One region of the Vibrio sp. 1288 genome, then DNA from elsewhere that is predicted to be linked to it. Evidence: predicted binding sites of a transcription regulator. Region 1 holds the regulator's gene; each other region holds the start of a gene.
What was found. Region 1 encodes PurR, which represses purine synthesis genes. Its sites were predicted from a motif close to TNANGNAAACGTTTNCNTNA; they were not measured.
Positions count from the first base shown of each region.

Region 2: R8O11_RS10690 (formate--tetrahydrofolate ligase) is a predicted target of PurR. The motif match lies at 1,923-1,942, and genes of this name have one in related genera.
Region 3: glyA (serine hydroxymethyltransferase) is a predicted target of PurR. The motif match lies at 1,981-2,000, and genes of this name have one in related genera.
Region 4: R8O11_RS20635 (NupC/NupG family nucleoside CNT transporter) is a predicted target of PurR. The motif match lies at 1,749-1,768, and genes of this name have one in related genera.

Region 1 covers NZ_JAWPOX010000006.1:54,106-59,488, forward strand. The annotation lists gene R8O11_RS06400 (TVP38/TMEM64 family protein) at 1-364, opposite strand, end outside; gene R8O11_RS06405 (TfoX/Sxy family DNA transformation protein) at 479-1,069, opposite strand; cyclic di-GMP riboswitch class I at 1,186-1,275, opposite strand; gene purR (HTH-type transcriptional repressor PurR) at 1,563-2,567, opposite strand; gene torD (molecular chaperone TorD) at 3,036-3,683, opposite strand; gene torR (two-component system response regulator TorR) at 3,950-4,660, shown strand; gene elyC (envelope biogenesis factor ElyC) at 4,732-5,383, opposite strand, start outside.
Region 2 covers NZ_JAWPOX010000011.1:109,454-114,836, reverse strand. The annotation lists gene R8O11_RS10690 (formate--tetrahydrofolate ligase) at 108-1,856, opposite strand; gene R8O11_RS10685 (inosine/guanosine kinase) at 2,093-3,397, opposite strand; gene R8O11_RS10680 (CreA family protein) at 3,631-4,101, opposite strand; gene R8O11_RS10675 (hypothetical protein) at 4,247-4,756, shown strand; gene R8O11_RS10670 (HAD-IA family hydrolase) at 4,952-5,383, shown strand, end outside.
Region 3 covers NZ_JAWPOX010000029.1:40,388-45,770, reverse strand. The annotation lists gene lipA (lipoyl synthase) at 1-212, shown strand, start outside; gene glyA (serine hydroxymethyltransferase) at 674-1,924, opposite strand; gene R8O11_RS18640 (YitT family protein) at 2,272-2,874, shown strand; gene R8O11_RS18635 (winged helix-turn-helix domain-containing protein) at 2,965-4,485, shown strand; gene R8O11_RS18630 (hypothetical protein) at 4,617-5,383, shown strand, end outside.
Region 4 covers NZ_JAWPOX010000036.1:18,927-24,309, reverse strand. The annotation lists gene R8O11_RS20635 (NupC/NupG family nucleoside CNT transporter) at 301-1,584, opposite strand; gene R8O11_RS20630 (TatD family hydrolase) at 1,789-2,562, opposite strand; gene R8O11_RS20625 (DUF5363 family protein) at 2,549-2,746, opposite strand; gene prfC (peptide chain release factor 3) at 2,841-4,430, opposite strand; gene rimI (ribosomal protein S18-alanine N-acetyltransferase) at 4,716-5,171, opposite strand; gene R8O11_RS20610 (DNA polymerase III subunit psi) at 5,184-5,383, opposite strand, start outside.

The DNA.
Region 1 (5,383 bases):
TTGCGTTGAGTTTATTTCCGAATTTGTTTTGTACCCAGTCACGCAATAAGTATCGGCTGCTCAAGAAGGCCAGTGTTGCCCCCATAGTGCTAGCGAAAGAAACCAGTAGCAAGCTTGTCCAAAAACCAAATAAGGCTGCACCAAGTAAGGTGACTACTGCCGCTCCTGGGATAGAAAAAGCGGTAATTGCAATGTAGGTAAAAAAGTAAATCGCAGCCGAGAATACAAAATTCTGATCGATGTATGTAGTTAGTGCTTCTTGTTGGGCTTTTGCATTCTCTAAGGTTAAATACTGGCCAAAGTTAATACCTAAAAAGACGATAGCCGCTAGTAGGATGAGACCTAATATCAGTTTCTTATTCATAATTTTGATTCCAATTTGGGATATATGTAATAAGACAGTAGGAAAACCGAAAAAATTTCACAAAAAAACCGCAGATTAGACTGCGGTTTTACAAGATAGTTTTTAGGCCGACTTTTATTGGAGGCCGTTCATCAACTCATCTCGGCGAGCTTGAGGTACCACACTCCAATGAGTGCCGTTGATAGCACCTTCTAGTGCCCATAGCAACTCAATGTTGACGGTTGCAGAGTGCGTATCTCTTATCGCTTTATAGGCGTTAAGCGCACCTTCCTCTTCAAGCTTCTCTACGGATTCGATGCCGGCTTTTTTTAGCATGCGCTCGGTAGCCAGTCGTAAGTTAGGCAAATCTTTCAAACGGTTAGGCTTTGTACTTGCTTGCTGTTCTTTCTCAAGCTTTGCCTTTTTCAATGATTGATTCGCTACTTCGATTAAGCGTTCGCTTGATTCCCATAAATCGCTGGAAATAGCGTAGTACTTTGTAACGACTGGAAAGCCACGTTTTTTATAAACGTAAGGCTTTAGCCCTTGTTTCTCGAAGTCAGATGAAGTTTTTTGGTCTGCTCTGATATGAAGCTGATTGTTTACCACTAGTGCAAACATTGTTTCATCAGCGAATAGTCCGAAGCCACCAAACATTGAGCGCGACTTGATATTACCAAGTGCCTCAAATAGCTTCATAGAGTCTTTGAGTATCGGTTTATCCATGTTTTGTTATCTCGGTGTAATTAATATTACGCCACCAAAAGTCAGGTCCGAGAGAGTAGCAAACATGCGTAAAAACAATGTCATTACAGAGTAAAGTCATTGCTTACACACTTGCCATCGGTAACCCCGCTACCTTCCATATCGTAATATGGTTCAGGCCGGAGGCTTTGCGTCCCACTCTTTCGAATGGTTTGCCCTGTGCGTGACACAATGAGCATACTTCTTATATTGAATTAACATCACGGTTTAGCGTTAAAAGTGTGATTTCGGTTCAATAAAAATGATAGATTGAATGCTCTATTTTGCATATGGAAAGGTGCAAATTGGCCTTTGAAAAGGAGTTCTTAATATATATTACATTTATATAAAACAGGGAGTTAACGTTAGTCAATTGTTATTAGAGTGGTGTGAAGTATTAGAGAATGCTTAATTTTTCCAAAAAAATAAGCGCCCCTGTAGAGCGCTTATTTAACACGGTTAAATACAGTGAAATTTAGTTCATTTTTTTCACAGTATTTCGAATTACAAGCTCAGGTTGCATTTCGAAAATTCGTTTTTCGTGTTCTTTATCTTTGATACGCTCAAGTAGAATTTCGAATGCATTTTTACCAACACGACGTTTAGGTTGGTGGATAGTCGTTAGCGGTGGAGAGAAGTATTCCGCAAGCTCGATGTTGTCGTAGCCGATCACTGAAATATCTTCAGGAATTTTGATCCCGTTTTGTTGCAAGCGGCTCATTAGGCCTAGAGCCATTGTGTCGTTAAAACAGAATACCGCCGTCGGGCGCTTGTCCATTGCGGTAATTTTATCTGCAACTAATACGGCCGTATCACATTCAAAGTTACCTTCAAGGATCCAGTCTTCATTTACAGCTAGGTTCGCTTCGCTCATTGCGCGACGGAAACCTGCAATGCGCTCTTGGCAAGCAAGCTTTTCAAAATGACCGCTTAGACAAGCGATATCCGTATGACCATTGTCAATCAGATGTTTGGTTGCAATGTAGCCACCTTCTTCTGAGTTATCCATGATCTTGTCTGCTTGTGAGCTCTCTGGGCCCCAATCCATGACCACTTTAGGAATGTCCGCATGACGGTCAAGCATCTCTTTTAGTTCTTCGGTTAAGTCAGAACACATCACTAGGATGCCATCAACGCGCTTTTCAGCCAGCATACGAATGTAATCGCGTTGTTTTTCGTAAATCCCGCCTGTGTTACATAAAATCAGAGTATAGCCTTGGCGGTAACAGTAGCTCTCAACGCCATCAATCACTTCTGAGAAAAATAGGTTAGTTGATTGAGTTACTAACATGCCAATCGTACGAGTTGAGTTGCATTTTAGGCTGCGTGCAACGGCACTTGGCGCGTAATTCAGCTCGTCAACGGCTTTCATTACTTTTTCTTGCGTTGCTTCTGCAACGAAACGCGTTTTATTGATAACGTGCGAAACTGTCGTAGTGGAAACGCCGGCTAAGCGAGCAACGTCTTTTATCGTGGCCATAAATGGTGTCCTGTATCGAGCTACTGAAATATGTCGTATTGGATGTACCTGATGCTCTAATGGTTTCACACCTAGCAATATAAAATTGGCGCTAAGTGTCTCGGCAGCGGTTGATCCAAGTGCGACAAAAGGGTACGTAGCAGCATCGGTCGATGAATTTTATCTTTTTTCTATCTGATGAGAAATTGCCATCAACCTGTTAAGAAAACACAAAAACCGCTATATTTCAGCGGTTTACATATAAATCATATTTAATCGTTTGCGCTCACATTTTAGCCCTATGTGGACTGACTAGCAATGTTTTCAGCAAGAGATTTGTGTATTTGAAGTCACATTTTGACTGCTAAATAACCAAGCGTCTTTGCGCTAAGTTAAGGCAAACGAATATTATACCCAAGTTACTTACAATTGGTCACTTTCAGGCATACAGGAAGCCCGATAGGCAGGCTCCCTAAAAATAGGCGGCAATTATTCACCAAGAAGGTAGGCGCTGTCTAGTTTACAAAATGCAACTAATAGTTTCGCGACACTCGAGTAAAATCCAAATTCGTCGAATTTTTTACATTTGTCTGAAAACTGAGGTAACCAAGACATCAATTGTTGCTGGATAAAGTCGTTTTGTTTAACGAAGGCTTCTTCCATGTGTTTTTCTTGTTCAAGCTCGTTTGAGCGGATAATCATGTTCCCGAGAAAGTCGAGCTCAACGGCTAAGTGATCCGCAGGTTCCTTTAGGTTTTCGTCTACTTGAACGCCAAATTCAGCCATCAACTTTTCCATTTCCTCAGCTGGCTTGTCATTCAGTAAACCTGATTCACCAATGTACATGGATGCGTAAGGAAGAGCGCCGTATTTTTCTGTCTTCAAAAACAGTTCACAAAAGTCAGCTGCAAGCTCTAGTTGTGCATCTTCACGATCTTGTAACCGATTCAATGCATCAACTAGGCTATCAACGGCTGGTTTTAGCGACTCATTTTCACCTAAACCTGCGAGAAAACTGCGAATTTCAACACTGTGATAGGCTTCCAATTCTTTCTCTGTTAGTTCTTTTGCGAACAAGCTCGAAAACCACCAGTAAATTTCAGCGCGTTTTTCATTAAAAGCTTTCACTTCTTGCATTTTGGGCTCCTGAATGATGCTTCAAGTCATGCATCACAAAGTCAATTAGGGATATCCCCTAAGTGTAATCAATTAAAATGAATAGCAGTAACTATAATTGTTATGTTTTATGGTCAAAAATGACCGTTTATTAATAGCAATGGGTAAGCTTGTTTTGAATCAATAAAAACGCTAAATCTTGCGTTTTAATGTATCTATGACTAGAAATGTTACTAGTTATGAATAGAATACGTCTTGGATAATAAGAAGACAGAAAAGTGGTGTAAATGAGCTATCACGTATTAGTCGTAGAAGATGATGTTGTAACTCGTAGTAAGCTTGCGGGATATTTCCAAAATGAGGGCTACCAAGTCAGCGAAGCAGAGAGTGGCGCAGAAATGCGTGAAGTTTTGCAAGCGGGCGATGTAGACCTGATCATGCTGGATATTAACCTGCCTGGTGAAGACGGCCTGATGCTTACTCGTGAGTTACGTAGCCAATCGGATATTGGTATCATATTAGTAACAGGACGCACGGATAGCATTGATAAAATCGTAGGCCTAGAAATGGGTGCTGACGATTATGTGACAAAACCTTTTGAACTGAGAGAGCTGTTAGTTCGCGTGAAAAACTTGCTGTGGCGTATTTCAGCAGCGCGCAGTGGCAGCTCGAAAGCGAATGAAACCAGTGAAGAGCACATTGTGCGCTTTGGGGAGTGGACATTCGACATTCAACGTCGCGCACTTAGCCGCAACGGTGAGCCAGTAAAACTAACTAAAGCAGAGTATGAACTTTTGGTGGCATTATCGTCTTACCCTAACCAGGTGTTAAGTCGTGAGCGTATTTTGAACATGATCAGCCATCGAGTGGATGCGCCGAATGACCGCACCATTGATGTTCTTATTCGACGTATGCGCGCAAAAATGGAGTTCGATCCTAAGAACCCACAGATTTTTGTAACGGTGCACGGCGAAGGCTATATGTTTGCTGGTGACTAGTTGGAACATAACTCAATCGTAAAAAGAAAAGGAGAGCTTCGGCTCTCCTTTTTTGTGGCTTCAAGATAATACTAGTTTGCTTCAACCATTGGTGTTTGGCCGACAGTATCACGCAACCTTTGCCAAATACTGCCCAAGTACTCATGCCAATAAAGCTCTGTTTGTTCTAAGTAACGCGCTTTAGGTGAGTATTTATCCCAAGGTTGACTTATCTCGCTAATAGCTAAGAAGTTGGTCGGGGCTGGGATTGGTTTAATGCCTGCTGCGTTGAACTCATACAATGCACGGCTCATGTGACTCGCGGAAGTGACTAACACAATCTCCTTTTGTTGAACGAATGCAGCCGCTTGACGCGCCTCTTCCCACGTATCTTTCGCATCTTCTAATAAAATGATATCGGATTTCGCGACTCCCAACGCAAGGGCAACGTTCGCCATCATTCGCGCGTGGCTAATTTCAGATCCGCCAGCATAGCCGGATAAGATTAATTTCGCGCCTGGATACATTCTTAAAATACGAATGCCCTCAGTTAAGCGCATTAATGCTGCACGGCTTAACTGCGAGGTGGGTGGAATTTCGTCATCGATAACATGACCATTCCCTAAAACCATCACGTAGTCGATGGTGCCAGAAACTGGCAAAAAGGCTTTATGCTCTCGCTCTAACGGCATAAGAAGCTTGGTTGAAACAGGTTGGAAGGCAACAAGAAAAATGCCAACAAAA
Region 2 (5,383 bases), on a different contig from region 1:
CCTGAGACAACTCTTTTCACAGTTGTTGAGAGTGAGTGGATAGGTAAGTAGACCACTCACTCAATGAATATGTTCACTATCACTGATAGCGATACGTTATCACTGCACTAAGAGAGACCGACGATATTTCCTTCATCATCAAGATCTAAATTCATAAATGCGGGTTTATCAGGTAAGCCTGGCATCGTCATCACGGTTCCAGATAATGCATAAATGAATCCTGCGCCCGCACACAAGCGCAGCTCGCGGATTGGGACGGTAAAACCAGTTGGTGCGCCTTTGACTGCGGAGTCCGTGGTTATAGATAGTGGTGTCTTCGCGATGCAAACCGCTAAGTTGTTAAAGCCTAATTGCTCAAAATGTTTGAGCTGTTCAGTCGCGATAGGAGTCATTTCTATATTGGTTGCTCCATAGCCCGCTTCACATACTGCCATGAGCTTTTCGAGTAATGATTGCTCTTTGTTGTATAACGGACAAAACTCTACAGGCGTGGTACACGCATCAATAACATGTTGAGCTAGTTCCGTTGCGCCTTGTCCGCCTTGCGAAAAAGCGGTGCTGATGGCTACTTTAACTTCGGGATTAAATTGGTGAATCAGCTCTTCAAGAGCTTTAAGCTCTTTCACACAATCTTGTGGAAACTGGTTAATGGCAACGACAGCAGGTAAACCGTATTTATGAACGTTATTTATGTGCCATTTTAAATTTTCAAACCCAGCCTCCAATGCTGCTTGGTCCGGATTAAAAATGGAATCTGGAATAGCCATACCTGGCCGTAAATCGTAGTGTCCGGAATTCGCTTTGAGGCCGCGTAATGTTGCTACGATCACTACACAGTCCGGGGCTTTGTTGGCGGCAGCAGCTTTAATGTTACACGCTTTCTCAAATCCCATATCCGAACCAAAACCGGCTTCAGTTACCGTGTAACCTGACAGTTTTAGCGCAATATCGTCCGCGATAATGGATGAATTTCCATGGGCGATGTTTGCAAATGGACCTGCATGGATCAACGTAGGAACACCTTCTAGAGTTTGCATCAGTGTTGGTGCAATCGCCTCTTTTAGTGTTACTGCCATTGCTCCTGCAACTTGTAGATCTTCCGTAGTGACGGGGGTTCCGTTCAAATCGTACGCTACGACAATTTTCCCGATACGTTGGCGTAAATCTTTTAAATCTTTGGCTAGTGCAATGATAGCCATTAACTCGGAAGCGGCTGAAATATCGAACCCTTCGCCACGCTCGAAACCATTGATGGTTTTTCCTGCATCATTGAGGCCAATTTTGACTTTACGTAGTGCACGATCATTATGGTCCATCACTCGTTTCCAAGTAATACTGGCCGTGTCGATTTTAAGTGCTCTTAACCCGGTACGTGCTTCAAAGGCATCATAACCTTCGCGTTGCTCATGGAACAAGCGAGCGTCAAGAGCGGCTGAAGCAAGGTTGTGCGCCGCTGTCACTGCGTGAATGTCACCAGTAAGGTGTAAGTTTAACTCTTCCATTGGAGCTACTTGAGAATAACCACCGCCCGCTGCGCCACCTTTAATACCGAAGACGGGTCCCATCGAAGGTTGCCTTATACATGCAATAACAGATTGATTAAGCTTTGCTAAACCTTGCGCCAATCCTATCGTCGTAACGGTTTTTCCTTCGCCAAGAGGAGTCGGCGTGATCGCAGTGACGAGTACAAGTTTACCGTCATCATTTGCTTTGAGTCGTTCCAAACATTTTGGGTGGACTTTGGCTTTGTGCTTCCCGTGAGTGTCATACTCTTCGGGCAATAGTCCTACTTTTTCCGCGATAACATCAATAGAAGAAAGTGGTGTGTTTCGGCAAATTTCGATATCTGACTGCATGGAGAATCCCCAAAGTGGCACACAGGTAGCGTTGAAAAACTACCTGAGTTATAACGAGTATTATTGTGAGGCAAAGGTCTGCTTGGTGATGGTACTGTTTCGGTTAGGCTTGTAAAGAGTTTACTGCTTCGTATTGTGCGACATACTAACGAAATCTACTCGTTATAGTGCTAGATAAAAACAAAAAGGCCACCAAATGGTGACCTTGATATATTTTTAGCTCTAACGCTGTCGTTTTAACGATCCCAATAAGTTTCTTCTAAGCTATCTTCTCGTTCAGGAAGCGCTCGCGATAGGCGAGGAGAGTGCTGCGTCAACACTTCATAGCTTACTCGGTTTGCGTATTTACAGATCTGAGAAAGCGAGGAGTAGGTTAAGCATCGTACTTCGTGCTTTTCTGAGTTAGGCACTTCTTTTTGGTGGAAAGAGTTTGCTGCCATGTCATGCAGTAAGGCTGAAAGGGCTGCATCACCTGCACCGTTAGTGTTCTTAATCTCTAGTGGTCCACCAAGGTAAGGGCCGATGTGAGAGTAGACCTTCATTGGGTTTTGACAGTCTTCTTTACGCATCGCACGACTAAACTCGTACTGGTTAAAGGCTTCGAGGGAGCTTTCAAGGATGTCGTGTGTGGTTTCTCGTTTTACTTTCTCATCGGTGTAACCAGCCATGTACAGACCATTTGGTCCTGCTGTACAAAGTACGAGATCAACCCACTCAAGCGCTTTATCTGCAGCTGCTAGCGGCTCTGTTTCACCTGTTAGCGCCGCACCTTCTTCTTCATTCATAGCGACAACAGAAATGTTTTCGCGAATGTATTCTTGCCACCACTGTGCGTTACCTTCGATAACGTACTTTGTCCCTAACGTAAGTACAACAGGGACATCGTGCTTCTTAGCAAAGTCGATCGCTCTTTGTACCGCTTTAGGCATTGGATCTTCTTCTTTACCACGCATTAGGTAAGAAGAAACAACCAGGGCTGATGCTTTCTCAAAGATCTCTTCAGGAATGCTTCCCGGAAGCAGTTGATTCATATGACCTTCGTTGATAGCAAATGTACGCTCACCGTCTTGAGAAATTAGGGTGTAGCAGCGACCAATAGGGCCATCTACCGTTTGTAAATGGTTAAGGTTCATGCGTGAAGACGTACGGCAAAGGTAGCGATAAGCAAAAGAACCGACTTGAATGTTCTTAGACATCACACCGAGCAAAACGGATTTGCTATCGGCTAAAACTGAGTAGTTGTGAAGAGTATTGCCAATCGTGTCACCTGGGTATTGGTGTGTGATCAGGCCTTGCTCAACCAGTTCTTCGTAAAGTGCATCTGCTTTGCTTTCTTCAAGAACGAGCGAATGTCCTTTACTCAGGTTGTATTTCTCTAAAAACGCGTCATCTACACGTGCTTCGATATCTACAATGGTTTGACCGACACCAACAATAGTTGGGCGATATAGCTTAGGTGCCTGTCGGATTTGGTTTACTAATGGATCTCGAGCGTGAGTTGGGAAGTAGTGTTTAGATTTACGCTGACCAGGAAACTTCATGCTTGTTCTTGAGTGAGAAAAAAAAGAGGCGGGATTGTATCACAAAAAAATGAAAATCGTGGCGATTTATTACAAAGAAGTCTGCTCGCTGAAAAAATCAGCGAGCTGAGTAAATAGCAACCAAAGCAGCTGCAATTTATGACGCTTGTCGTATTGCAATGGGTTGTTTTTTAAACTTGTTGCTCAGCAGCGCCCGGAAAGAGCCTGCTCCGCGCTAACTAAATTTACCCGCGTTACTTTTTCACTTCAGTTGGCTCAACGTAAGCCTTGGTACCCCAAAGTGGGACTGTCGAAAGGCTATGCTTAAAACTACCATCGGTCTCTTTTGTTGTATAAGACAAGTAGAGTAAGGTTTGGTTATCGGCATCATAAATACGGCGAACCTTCATTGTTTTGAAGAAAATGCTTTTTGACTTCTTAAATACAATTTCACCGGACTTACTCTTATCTATTTTTGCAATCATTTCCGGTGTGATTTCGCCAGTCTGACGACATGATATTGAGCTATCACTTGGATCTGCTAAGCTGAAATCCGCTTCGATAGAGGCGATGTGACATGTGACACCTGTTACCACCTCGTCTTTCAACTCACCGACTTTGATGTCTTTCAAAGTAAACCAACCGAGCCCCACGTCAGCAACATCGTTATCTGAACAACCAACTAGAGTAGTAGCAAGCAATGCACTTAACAGCATCTTTTTCATTATTTTTGTCCTTAACTAGGAAAGATATTGATGAAATCTATCAGAGGTTTGCACCTAAAACAAAATTTAGCCACGGAAAGGTCTATGTGCGCTAGGTTTGTTGCGGGCTTCATGCTAATGTACTGCTCTAAACGAAGGTATCAAGATGAATGAACAACAGTTAGCCAGTATCGAGCGTAAAAATACATGGCTGTATGATCTGGTCGAAGTTGAATTTCCGACACCAGAGAGTTTGAAAGGGCGCGATGTCTATTTCAAAACGCTAGAAAAAGCAACGTATCAAGTAGTCGACAAAGACACACTACTGGAAAGTGACTCTGAATTTAACCCCGACGATATTTTTCTGGTCGATTTTCATCGACTGACCATTATGTTCTCTATCTTGCAATCTCAGCGCTGGGAACAGCAGTATGATAAAGATATGATCATTGAATATCTGACACAGATTATCCTCACGCCAGATTTTGAATTATATGTTGGTTTTAAATCTGGAGTCCCAATTGGTGCTGCTATTGTTAGCCATCTCGAAGGAAATACACTCATCTCTGATGTTGCTGTTTCTGAATCAAAATACAAAAGCTCGTTTGTGGCTGATCTGGCTAAAAGACTAAGCACCGAGCAAAAACTGTTAGACTCAGTGGTTATCGAAAACTAACTTACACATCAATGTGCATAAAAAGTAAAGCAAGATGACGTTGGGTGATCTTGCTTAGAAAAACTGTAATTGCTCCCTTCTATTTCCATGAAATGCCAAGCTCGTCGTTTCAACAATCCCAAACTCAAATAAGATTAATCCAAACATTCTTAAAATCAGCTTGGGCTTGAGCCTTTAAGACGTCTGGAGATGGCTATGGCAATTACCAATATTAAGTGCGTGATATTTGACTGTGATGGTACGTTGGTCGACAGCGAAAGACTGTGTTGCCAAGCGCTCGTCAATGTATTTAACCAGCATGGGGCTGAGTTAACGATGGAAGAGTGCGTTTCTCACTTTAAAGGAGGAAAGCTCGCTGACATCCTTTTAGATACTAAAGAATTGAAAGATATCAAAGTCCCAATTGATGTTTTAGAGCCGCAATACCGAGAAGAAGTCCAGTCTCTTTTTGTGCGTCACTTACAGCCGATGGATGGCGCAAAACGATTAATTCAGTTTTTGGATTCGCATAATATCGAATATTGTGTGGCGTCTAATGGACCTAAAGATAAAATTGAATACGCTTTGGAGTTAACCGGTTTACTCGATGCTTTCCGAGGGAAAGTGTTCTCGGCATTCGATGCGAAT
Region 3 (5,383 bases), on a different contig from region 1:
TACGCGCACACGGCGTAACGATGCTGACTCTAGGCCAGTACCTAGCGCCAAGCCGTCACCACTTGCCAGTAGAACGTTACGTTCCACCATCAGAGTTTGACGAGCTAAAAGAAGTTGCACTAGAACTTGGCTTCACGCATGCAGCGTGTGGTCCATTTGTTCGCTCTTCTTACCATGCCGATATGCAAGCTCAAGGTATCGAGATTAAATAAGCTCTCGCTTGTTTTGAAAAGTTTGTTTTGAAGAGAAAAGGTTGGCTCAGTGCCAACCTTTTTTGTATCTGGCAAATGATGATAAAAAGCCATTCTACCACCGTCATTCTGAACAGCGAGGAACGAGCGTGATTCAGAATCTGTTTTCAGAATACTGATGATTTTTAGGGAAACTCTGAGTAAAAGAGTGTGCCTCAACAAGATTCCTGATCTCGCCTAGGCTCGTCGGAATGACGTGGTTTGGATATATTGAAAAGGGACAGTGTTGGTAGCCATCCCCTTATCACACACTCTCGCTATATCTCATTCCAAACGCCAGACAAACAAAAAGGCCCTCAAATGAGGGCCTTTAGTATATCAATGTTCAAAATAGATGAGTCGAGTTCTAGAAGAACACACGGAGTTTGCGCGAGCAAATGAGTATGTTCGACACCGAAATCGACTCACTCTATGAAAAGCAGTTAGGCGTAAACTGGTAGACGCTTACAAATTTCTAGCACTTTCTGTTTTGTCGCTTCGATAACTTCTTCGTTGCCGATGTTATCTAGAACGTCACACATCCAGTTTGCTAGCTCTTTTGCATCTTCTTCAGTGAAGCCACGGCGAGTGATCGCTGGCGTACCTACACGGATACCAGACGTTACGAATGGGCTGCGTGGGTCATTTGGTACTGAGTTCTTGTTTACAGTGATATTTGCTGCACCTAGTGCCGCGTCTGCGTCTTTACCAGTGATATCTTTGTCGATTAGGTCAACAAGGAACAAGTGGTTTTCTGTACCGTTAGATACGATTTTGTAGCCACGCTCTTGGAACTGACCAACCATTGCTTTTGCGTTTTTCACTACGCGAGCTTGATAAGCTTTGAACTCTGGCTCCATCGCTTCTTTGAACGCTACTGCTTTACCAGCGATAACGTGCATTAGAGGGCCACCTTGACCACCAGGGAACACTGCTGAGTTCAATTTCTTGTACATATCTTCGCCAGCATTTGACAAGATAAGACCACCGCGAGGACCTGCTAGTGTTTTGTGCGTCGTTGTTGTTACCACGTGAGCATGCGGTACTGGTGTTGGGTATTCACCGGCAGCGATAAGACCAGCTACGTGCGCCATATCAACAAATAAGTAAGCACCTGCTTTGTCAGCGATTTCACGCATGCGTTTCCAATCAACGATTTGCGAGTAAGCAGAGAAACCACCGATGATCATCTTAGGTTTGTGTTCAAGTGCTAGCTGTTCCATCTCGTCGTAGTTGATTTGACCAGCTTCATCGATACCGTAAGGGATAACGTTGTAGTGCTTACCCGAGAAGTTTACTGGTGAACCGTGAGTTAGGTGACCACCGTGCGCTAGGCTCATGCCTAAAACTGTATCGCCAGGGTTAAGAAGCGCCATGTAAACTGCGCTGTTTGCTTGAGAACCTGAGTGAGGCTGTACGTTAGCGTACTCACAACCAAATAGTTGGCATGCACGCTCAATTGCTAGTGCTTCAGCTTTATCTACGTACTCACAACCGCCGTAGTAACGCTTACCTGGGTAGCCTTCAGCGTATTTGTTCGTTAGCTGAGAACCTTGCGCTTCCATTACACGTGGGCTTGTGTAGTTTTCAGAAGCGATAAGTTCAATGTGTTCTTCCTGGCGAAGAGTTTCTTCCTGGATAGCTGCGAACAGTTCCGCATCGTAATCTGCGATGTTCATATCACGCTTAAGCATCTGTATCTCCTGACTCAGATTAGTACTGAAAGTTGCAAAAAAACTGTTGAATGACCCGAAGCAAACGTTTTCGTCACCCTAATGGCGCGCATTCTACATAATTTGATTTAGGTCATAAAGAGAAATTTACAATTTTTCTCATGCAGTTTTTTCATGATGACAAGCAATGTTTATCATGCCAGCATTGCAATCGCATAACGACAATCTATTGCCTGTCAAATTTGTGCTTTACACCCTGTAAAACAGCAATTACATAGGTTTACCGTAAATTTTACCCTCTAGCTACCGAAAAGATCATCTTTTTACTACTATGCACGCCTTATTTATCACTAATGACTGCAACATTGATGGAAAAACACTCATTAAAAGAAGACTGGATAGCGATTCTCACGGGTACCTTTTTAGTAGCTCAAGGCGTTTTCTTTCTCCAATCCGCGAACCTTCTAACGGGAGGCACGACTGGATTGGCTCTGCTTATTAGCCAATTTACACCTTTTACCTTTGGTGTGCTGTACTTTTTAGCAAACAGTCCTTTTTACTTACTAGCATGGAAACGCTTTGGCCGTCATTTCGCCATTAATAGTGCCATTTCTGGCGCGTTGGTTTCTATCTTTGCCGATCATCTTTATTTGCTAATCTCGCTCGAATCGGTAAATGAAGTTTATTGCGCCGTCGCAGGCGGACTTTTAATGGGGCTCGGTATGCTGATCCTATTCCGACATCGCTCCAGCTTGGGTGGCTTTAACGTGCTGTGTTTGTTTATCCAAGACAAATTTGGCATTTCAGTTGGCAAAAGCCAAATGGCAATCGATGCATGTATCCTGTTTGCTTCATTCTTCTTTGTCACACCAGAAGTGATTGGCCTTTCAATTTTGGGGGCGTTTGCACTCAATCTCGTGTTAGCGATGAACCACAAACCGCACCGCTATTCCGTGACCTACGGTTCATAAATTTTTGATAATGATTGAAGCGCGATTTATAAGATTTCGCGCTCCAATCGCTATATAATACTTCGCGATTTCCAAATAGATCGGTACGGTATGCGCGACTTTCTGCAACAAGCTAAACAGACTCACAGTTGTATTGCGATTGGAGAGCTGATCTATTACCCGAAGACACAGACCCTTCATCAAGATGCTATCGCGATTGATCTTGAACCTCGCACCATTGAATTATTAGAACTGCTGTTAACAAGCGTTGGCCACCCACTCTCTGCTGACACCATTATTGAAACCATTTGGCAGAGCAAGTTCATCTCTAAGAATGTGCTCACGAACCGCATTAGCACCTTACGTGCACTGCTACAGCAGTACTTACCCGAATACGATGCCGCTAAGCTTTTAGTCACTTACCCCCGCAAAGGCTACTTTCTTAACCCTGCCAATATTCGTTTAGTGCCACCAGCGAAAAACCATCGACGCGTTATCCCAACCCAGGTGGCGAGTAATAAGAACTTCAAGCTGATTTTTGCTTACAGCTTATGTGCCATACTTGCGGTATGTAGCATGACACTCGCAAGCTTGTTATGGCAACGCCAAGAAATCTCAACACAACAAACACGTCATCAACTACTGATTCCCAAAGTCGAGCTACTACTCAACCGTGTCGATTCAATCGGCTCCCAGGCGCGAAAATACCGCATACTGGTCAAAGCCATCTTGCTGCAACAACAGGTCGAATATCCATACACCGACATCGCCAACCAAGATGCTCCCAGTTACTTTCTTGATCCTATCGGTCATACGCCATATTTCCCTGGCGCACGAAACATGCAGACCAGCGACTACGAGCTCAATATCGAGTTAAAAGACGGCACAAAACAGGGCATCTTGAAAGCGCAGATGAACCTTATTTATCCTGCGACGGGCAAGCTGGCGTTTCGCAATGAGTACACACTGCGTTTATCTGCCTTACAATCGGATATTTTCCAAATGCACTCGGATGTCGCGCAATACTTCAATCTGCCTGCACCTTCGGCAAGTTCGTGGCAGCTTTCGAATATTCACAAAAAAATGTTATTCGAGAATGCCTTTTCTAGCCAACCTCTCAGACAATCTGATGAGTTTGCGGCTATAACAACGGCAAGACATCTCGCCTTATACGAGCACGAACATCAAAAGCTGGAAGCATATTTAACTCAAGTACAATCGTCGTTTGATGTTTTGCCAGATGAGCTGAGCCTCTGGTTAGGTCTATTGCATTTCAAATTAGGTAACTTAGACAGGGCAAAAGCCCTGTTAACGACACCAGATGGCGACTCACGTATCCAAAACGCACTGATTTATACCTTTGTGTCTCACATTGCTTACAAGCAGAACAAACTTGAACAGTTCCGTCTCAACTACATGGAATCACTGGTGGCGCTGCTGCGCGTTTTACCTTCCGAAACCTTGTTTGAGCGTCTTTCTCAATCTGAATCAAAAGAGACTTGCCTCCAACCGTGGAAAACGTTGCATGTTAGTGTGACCGATCAAGAAATCATAAGCCGATGGAAAGCGCTCATTAACGAGTATTGCACTAATGTGGCCAACGAAATAACCACCAATAAAACAAAGACCTAAATATAAAATTAAGCTTTCGTTAACCCCTGTTAGCTTTTGTTTTTTGCCCTTTTTCTCTCGCTGAACTTAGCATGCTCGCATTCAAGCAACGGCCCAACATGAAGCGGCCTTATCAATCAGGAATGTAAACCATGCTAAACAAAATGACGCTTATCGCGGCAGCAACTCTGGCTCTTTACGGCTGTGGCGGAGGTTCGTCTTCTGGCAGTGCGAATCCAAACAAAGTGCCTCAAGAAAGTTTCGACGTCTCGATTCACAACTCAATCTTCGCTCCCACGCCAAGCACACAGCTAAACTACGCATTTAGCTTGGATGGCCAACCAGAGGGCGACATGAAACTGAGCTTCCAAGCGATGGATAGCGAGCAAATATTGGCAGCATTGGCACAAATCCCAAACAGCGAGGCAATGGTCCAGTTGGTTAATGACTTGATGAACTACGGCGCCGAACAGTTCTACTATTCAGACGAGCAGTACAACGACGACGAAGAGAGCAATACGCTTTACTTTGCAGGATCAGATGGTGCACTCCATGAAATCACTGACGCTTATTTCATTGGTCATCAGTTTATTGCCATGCTTATGCACAGCGGTCCGATTTTCCGCCTAAACGGTGACGACGTAAAAGAGAAAAGCCCGAATATTGACATCGGTGAAGAAACTATGTCTCTGCAAACCACTCTTACAGGCTACTCAGTTCACAACCTACTAGACCGTTTTGAAGAGCATGAGTGGGTACAAAACCTTCCTATGACAGCATCTTGCCAAGTGGTTTGGCAACAGCAAATCCGAGAAACTGGCGTGCGTAAAGCGTTCTCGATCTCAGGCAAGAAAATTGAAGCGGCATACCTGATGGAAGAGAACATCTACAACCTAAACTGTGATGATATGGACTCAAT
Region 4 (5,383 bases), on a different contig from region 1:
GGGCAATTCATTTGCCCATCGATTATGTAATATTCATTACGTGATTAAGAATCAAGCTTAACCACTATCCTGTGATTAATACATTATAGAGTTTCACCGCAAAACTGTAGCACCAAATAGAGCGCAAACGGTTTGTATCTCAAAATTTCCTAGCCCCTATTCCATTGACTGCGTAATACCTCGACTAAGGCAAACACCCGATGAAATTTTGGAGCCCGAAAAACGAAAAATGCCCCGCAGCAATCTCTTGCTACAGGGCATGATGTAAAACGGCGTCTATATATTAAGAACCGATTCTAATTATAGTGCTGCAAGGCTTAAGCAGAAGCCTGCAATTGTCGCTGCCATAAGGTTAGACAACGTACCTGCAAGAACTGCTTTAACACCCATGCGAGCGATGTCACTACGACGGTTTGGTGCAAGGCTACCTAGACCACCAAGTAGAATCGCGATAGAAGAAAGGTTCGCGAAACCACATAGTGCGAATGAGATGATAGCTGTTGTCTTCTCAGACATTACTTCACCAGTTGCCGCGATTACTTGAGCGTTTTCACCTAGATATGGTGTGAAGTTCAAGTAAGCAACGAATTCGTTCACTACGATTTTCTGACCGATGAATGAACCAGCTGTTACAGCTTCTGCCCATGGAACACCGATTAGGAATGCTAGTGGAGAGAACGCGTAACCTAGGATTAGCTCTAGTGTTAGTTCTGGCATGCCGAACCAACCACCGATGCCACCTAGCATACCGTTGATTAGCGCGATTAGACCAACGAATGCGATTAGCATTGCACCTACGTTAAGCGCAAGTTGTAGACCAGAAGCCGCACCGCCCGCAGCTGCGTCGATTACGTTAACTGGTTTGTCGTCACCGCCGTCCATCGCTTCTTCGATACTTTCGTGAGGCTGGTCAGTCTCTGGGTGAAGGATTTTAGCGAACAGTAGACCACCTGGTGCTGCCATGAATGATGCCGCAACTAGGTACTCTAGTGGAACACCCATAGATGCGTAACCTGCTAGTACACCACCAGCAACAGAAGCTAGACCACCACACATTACCGCGAATAGCTCTGATTGAGTCATTTTTGGAACGAATGGGCGAACAACTAGAGGTGCCTCAGTTTGACCTACGAAAATGTTAGCTGCAGCTGACATTGATTCCGCACGAGAAGTGCCTAGCGCTTTTTGTAGTGCGCCACCAAGAATCTTGATAACCCATTGCATAACGCCAATGTAGTAAAGAACTGAAATCAGTGCAGAGAAGAAGATCAGTGTAGGAAGAACACGGAATGCGAAGATGAAACCGCCGCCGCCGAATACTTCGAACATCTTGTCAGAAACAAGACCACCGAACAGGAATGATGAACCATCGTTACCGTAGTTGATAACGTTAGAAACACCTGAAGAGAAACCGTTTAGTAGATCACGGCCCCAAGGTACATACAGAACAAATGCACCTAATGCGAATTGGATAGCGAATGCGCCACCCACAGTTCTAAAGTTGATAGCTTTTCGGTTGTTAGAAAATGCCACTGCAATCGCAAGAAGCACTACCATACCGATTAGGCTCATAAACAGGCTCATAGTTTATGACTTCCTTATAAGTTATTTATTGGCGTGTTACAAAATGGAGCTATAAAGCGGGGGCAATTATACTCATGCAGAATCAATTAAAGTAATGCCAGCCTCACACTTTCCTATAAGATTCATGATTGATTCAACCAGCTTTGTGAGTTAATTCACAATAAGCAGGAAAACGTTTTCGATTTCAAACCACATCTTTAGATTTTATTCACATATCGAGAAAGCAAAATTGCTATTTTTCCACAGTTGAGAGGCAATCGATTGCTTTCGGCCGTTATGCAACTCTACGAGCTCATTAAAGACGTGAATGAGTTTGGCTGGGTGATTTGACTCCCCTTGATATCCAAGTATAGGCATATCTGGTGCGTCTGTTTCGATTACTAGGTTTTCGAGTGGTAATTTTTGAATTGCGTCGCGTGTTTTCTTGGCTCTTGGGTAGGTAATCGTTCCTCCTACACCGATAAAAAAACCTAATTTGACCCACTCCATGGCTTGCTGATAACTCCCAGAAAAAGCGTGTAGCACACCACCTCTAGGGAGATTCGCCGCTTTCACCATTTGAATGAGGCGATTGTGCGCTTTTCGGCTATGTAAAATAACTGGGAGTTCGAAGCGTCTAGCCAGCTCAAATTGAACTTCAAGTATCTTTTCTTGCAACTGTGGATCAACATCAATGGCAAAATCTAAACCACACTCTCCTATTGCCACGCACTGCTGCCCTTTTTGATTTAGATAGCCTTCTAGCTCTGTAAGGTGCTGCTCAACGTTATCTTCAAGAAAATACGGATGAAAGCCGAGAGCATAATACAAATTGGCATGTTGCTCTGCCAAAGTTTGAATACGAGCCCAATTTTGCGGACCGACGGAAGGAATCAAAATTCTTGCGACGCCTTGCGTTTGAGCAAGCTCAAGTTGATGCGCAAAGTCATCTTGAAACACATCAAAATCAAAGTGGCAGTGCGTATCAAAGAGCTTCATCTTGACGCTTTTTATCTGTATCTGCGGGCAGAAAATCAGAGGATGGTTGGGCTTCACTCTTCTCTTTAGTTTGATGGGCAGGGTCTTTTCGATATGGGACGCAACTGCGTTTCTGGTCGGGGGTTAACCCCATTTCTTTACACCAATTGTCGTAACGCTTTAGCCCACGTTTAAACCAGTTCATATCTTATCCTTATATAAAAACGCCCTTGGCTAAGTTTATAGCCAAGGGCGTTTTAAAATCTAGTTTGCGTTAAGGCTTACCCTAACCGCACAAATTAGTGCTCGCGCGTCGCACGGAAATCAACGTCAGGGAAACGCTCTTTCGCTAAGTTTAAGTTAACCATTGTTGGAGCGATATACGTTAGGTTATCACCCCCATCCAATGCTAAGTTCGCTTGATTCTTGCGTTGGAACTCATCCAGTTTCTTCGCATCACCACACTCAACCCAACGCGCAGTTGCAACGTTAATGCCTTCATAAATCGCTTCAACGTTATACTCAGACTTCAAACGAGCCACAACAACATCAAACTGAAGTACACCAACGGCACCAACGATCAGATCGTTGTTCTGTAGAGGACGGAATACCTGTACCGCACCTTCTTCTGATAGCTGAACCAAACCTTTGAGAAGCTGCTTCTGCTTTAGTGGATCTTTCAGGCGAATACGACGGAATAGTTCCGGAGCGAAGTTCGGAATACCAGAGAACTTCAGTGATTCACCTTGCGTAAAGGTATCACCAATCTGAATAGTGCCGTGGTTGTGTAGACCAATGATGTCTCCGGCGTAAGCGTGTTCTGCACGTGCACGGTCACCAGCCATAAAGGTTACTGCATCAGAGATACTCACTTGCTTGCCAAGACGAACGTGGTTCATCTTCATACCTTGCGTGTAAGTGCCAGATACAATACGCATGAATGCGATACGGTCGCGGTGTTTTGGGTCCATGTTCGCTTGGATCTTAAATACGAAACCAGAGAACTTCTCTTCAGTCGCTTCAACTTCACGTTCAACCGCTTGACGAGTTTTCGGCGCTGGAGCCCATTCAGTTAGACCGTCTAGCATATGATCCACACCAAAGTTACCTAATGCAGTACCGAAGTAAACTGGCGTAAGATCACCTGTTAGGAACATTTCCAAATCAAACTCAGGGCAAGCACCCATAACAAGCTCAAGCTCTTCTCGAACACTTTCCGCAAGGCCTGCACCAACTTTTTCATCAAGCTCTGGGTTATCGAGACCTTTGATGATTCGAACTTCTTGAATCTCATGACCGTGACCTGATTCGTATAAAATCGTTTCATCACGGTGAATGTGGTACACACCTTTAAATTCTTTACCACAGCCGATTGGCCATGTAATTGGCGCACACATCATGCCCAACTCGTTTTCTACCTCGTCCAATACTTCCATTGGATCACGAACGTCACGGTCAAGTTTGTTCATGAAGGTTACGATTGGCGTGTCACGCAGACGCGTTACTTCCATCAGCTTACGTGTACGATCCTCGACACCTTTCGCCGCATCGATAACCATCAAACACGAGTCTACTGCCGTTAACGTACGGTATGTATCTTCCGAGAAGTCTTCGTGTCCAGGCGTATCAAGTAGGTTTACCAGACAGTCATTGTAAGGGAACTGCATTACAGAAGTGGTTACCGAGATACCACGTTCTTTTTCCATTTCCATCCAGTCTGATTTTGCGTGCTGTGCGTTACCACGACCTTTAACCGTACCTGCTTTTTGGATCGCGTTTCCGAATAAAAGGACTTTTTCAGTAATGGTGGTTTTACCCGCATCCGGGTGAGAAATAATAGCGAACGTTCTGCGCTTAGACACTTCGCCTAAAAAAAGGGGATTTGACATTAGTTAATCTTCTAAATTACTTTCATGCTCACAAAATAGGCAAGCATATCTACTATTCGATATTGTGCGGTATTCTCGCTTATTATCGCTGTGCTAGCAAACTGGAAAGACATGAACTGAATTTACTCGGCTCACCAGCCTTTACCTGCAACTAACAAGGGAAAGCCAGCGCCACACAAAGAGATGTAAAAATTCAAAAAATTGTTATTACATATTCAAAAGCCTCGAATCCGGATACGCATTTAAAGCATAAGTGTTGATGAGGTAATTAGTAACGGCCTAAAACTAACTCAAAAATAAGTAACTCATGATAATGGCGTCTTCCTTACCATTTCCCGATTTAGCTGGGTAATAGTTGTAACGACGGTCCACTTCATTAAAACCTGCTTGCTCATAAATATGGATAGCTGGGTGATTACTTTCACGCACTTCTAACCAAGCACTCTCTGCTTTGGCTTGTTCACAGTATTCAATAAACGCGTCCAGCAATTTTTGCCCTAGCCCTCTGCCCTGTTGAGAAGGCGCTACTGCAATATTTAATAGTGTCACTTCTCCAACAATATTCTGTCCATAGAAGTAACCAACCACTTGAGAGCCTTCCAGCATCACATGATGGCAAGCACCGCGACTGGATAAGTCACGAACCAAAGATTCGGCCCAAGGGTGAGAATGTGCTTGCTGCTCGATTTGCCAAACTTGGTCGAGGTGCTCTGCACGCATCGGCGTAATTTCAATTGTCACGCATTAGCTCCGTTAAGAGTACGAACAGATTTGTTGCCACAATGCGCGGCGCTGTTCGTTATTACCATCAATATCTTGTAATAGTGGCGAGACCAGGTGCTTTGCCTTGATGCTTTGATCAGCCTCACAGCCTGCAAACCACACCCACTCTAGCTGATGTTCACCCAGCATGGATAAGCGCTCAGGCTCTAGGTGTAGCGCATCATCAAGCG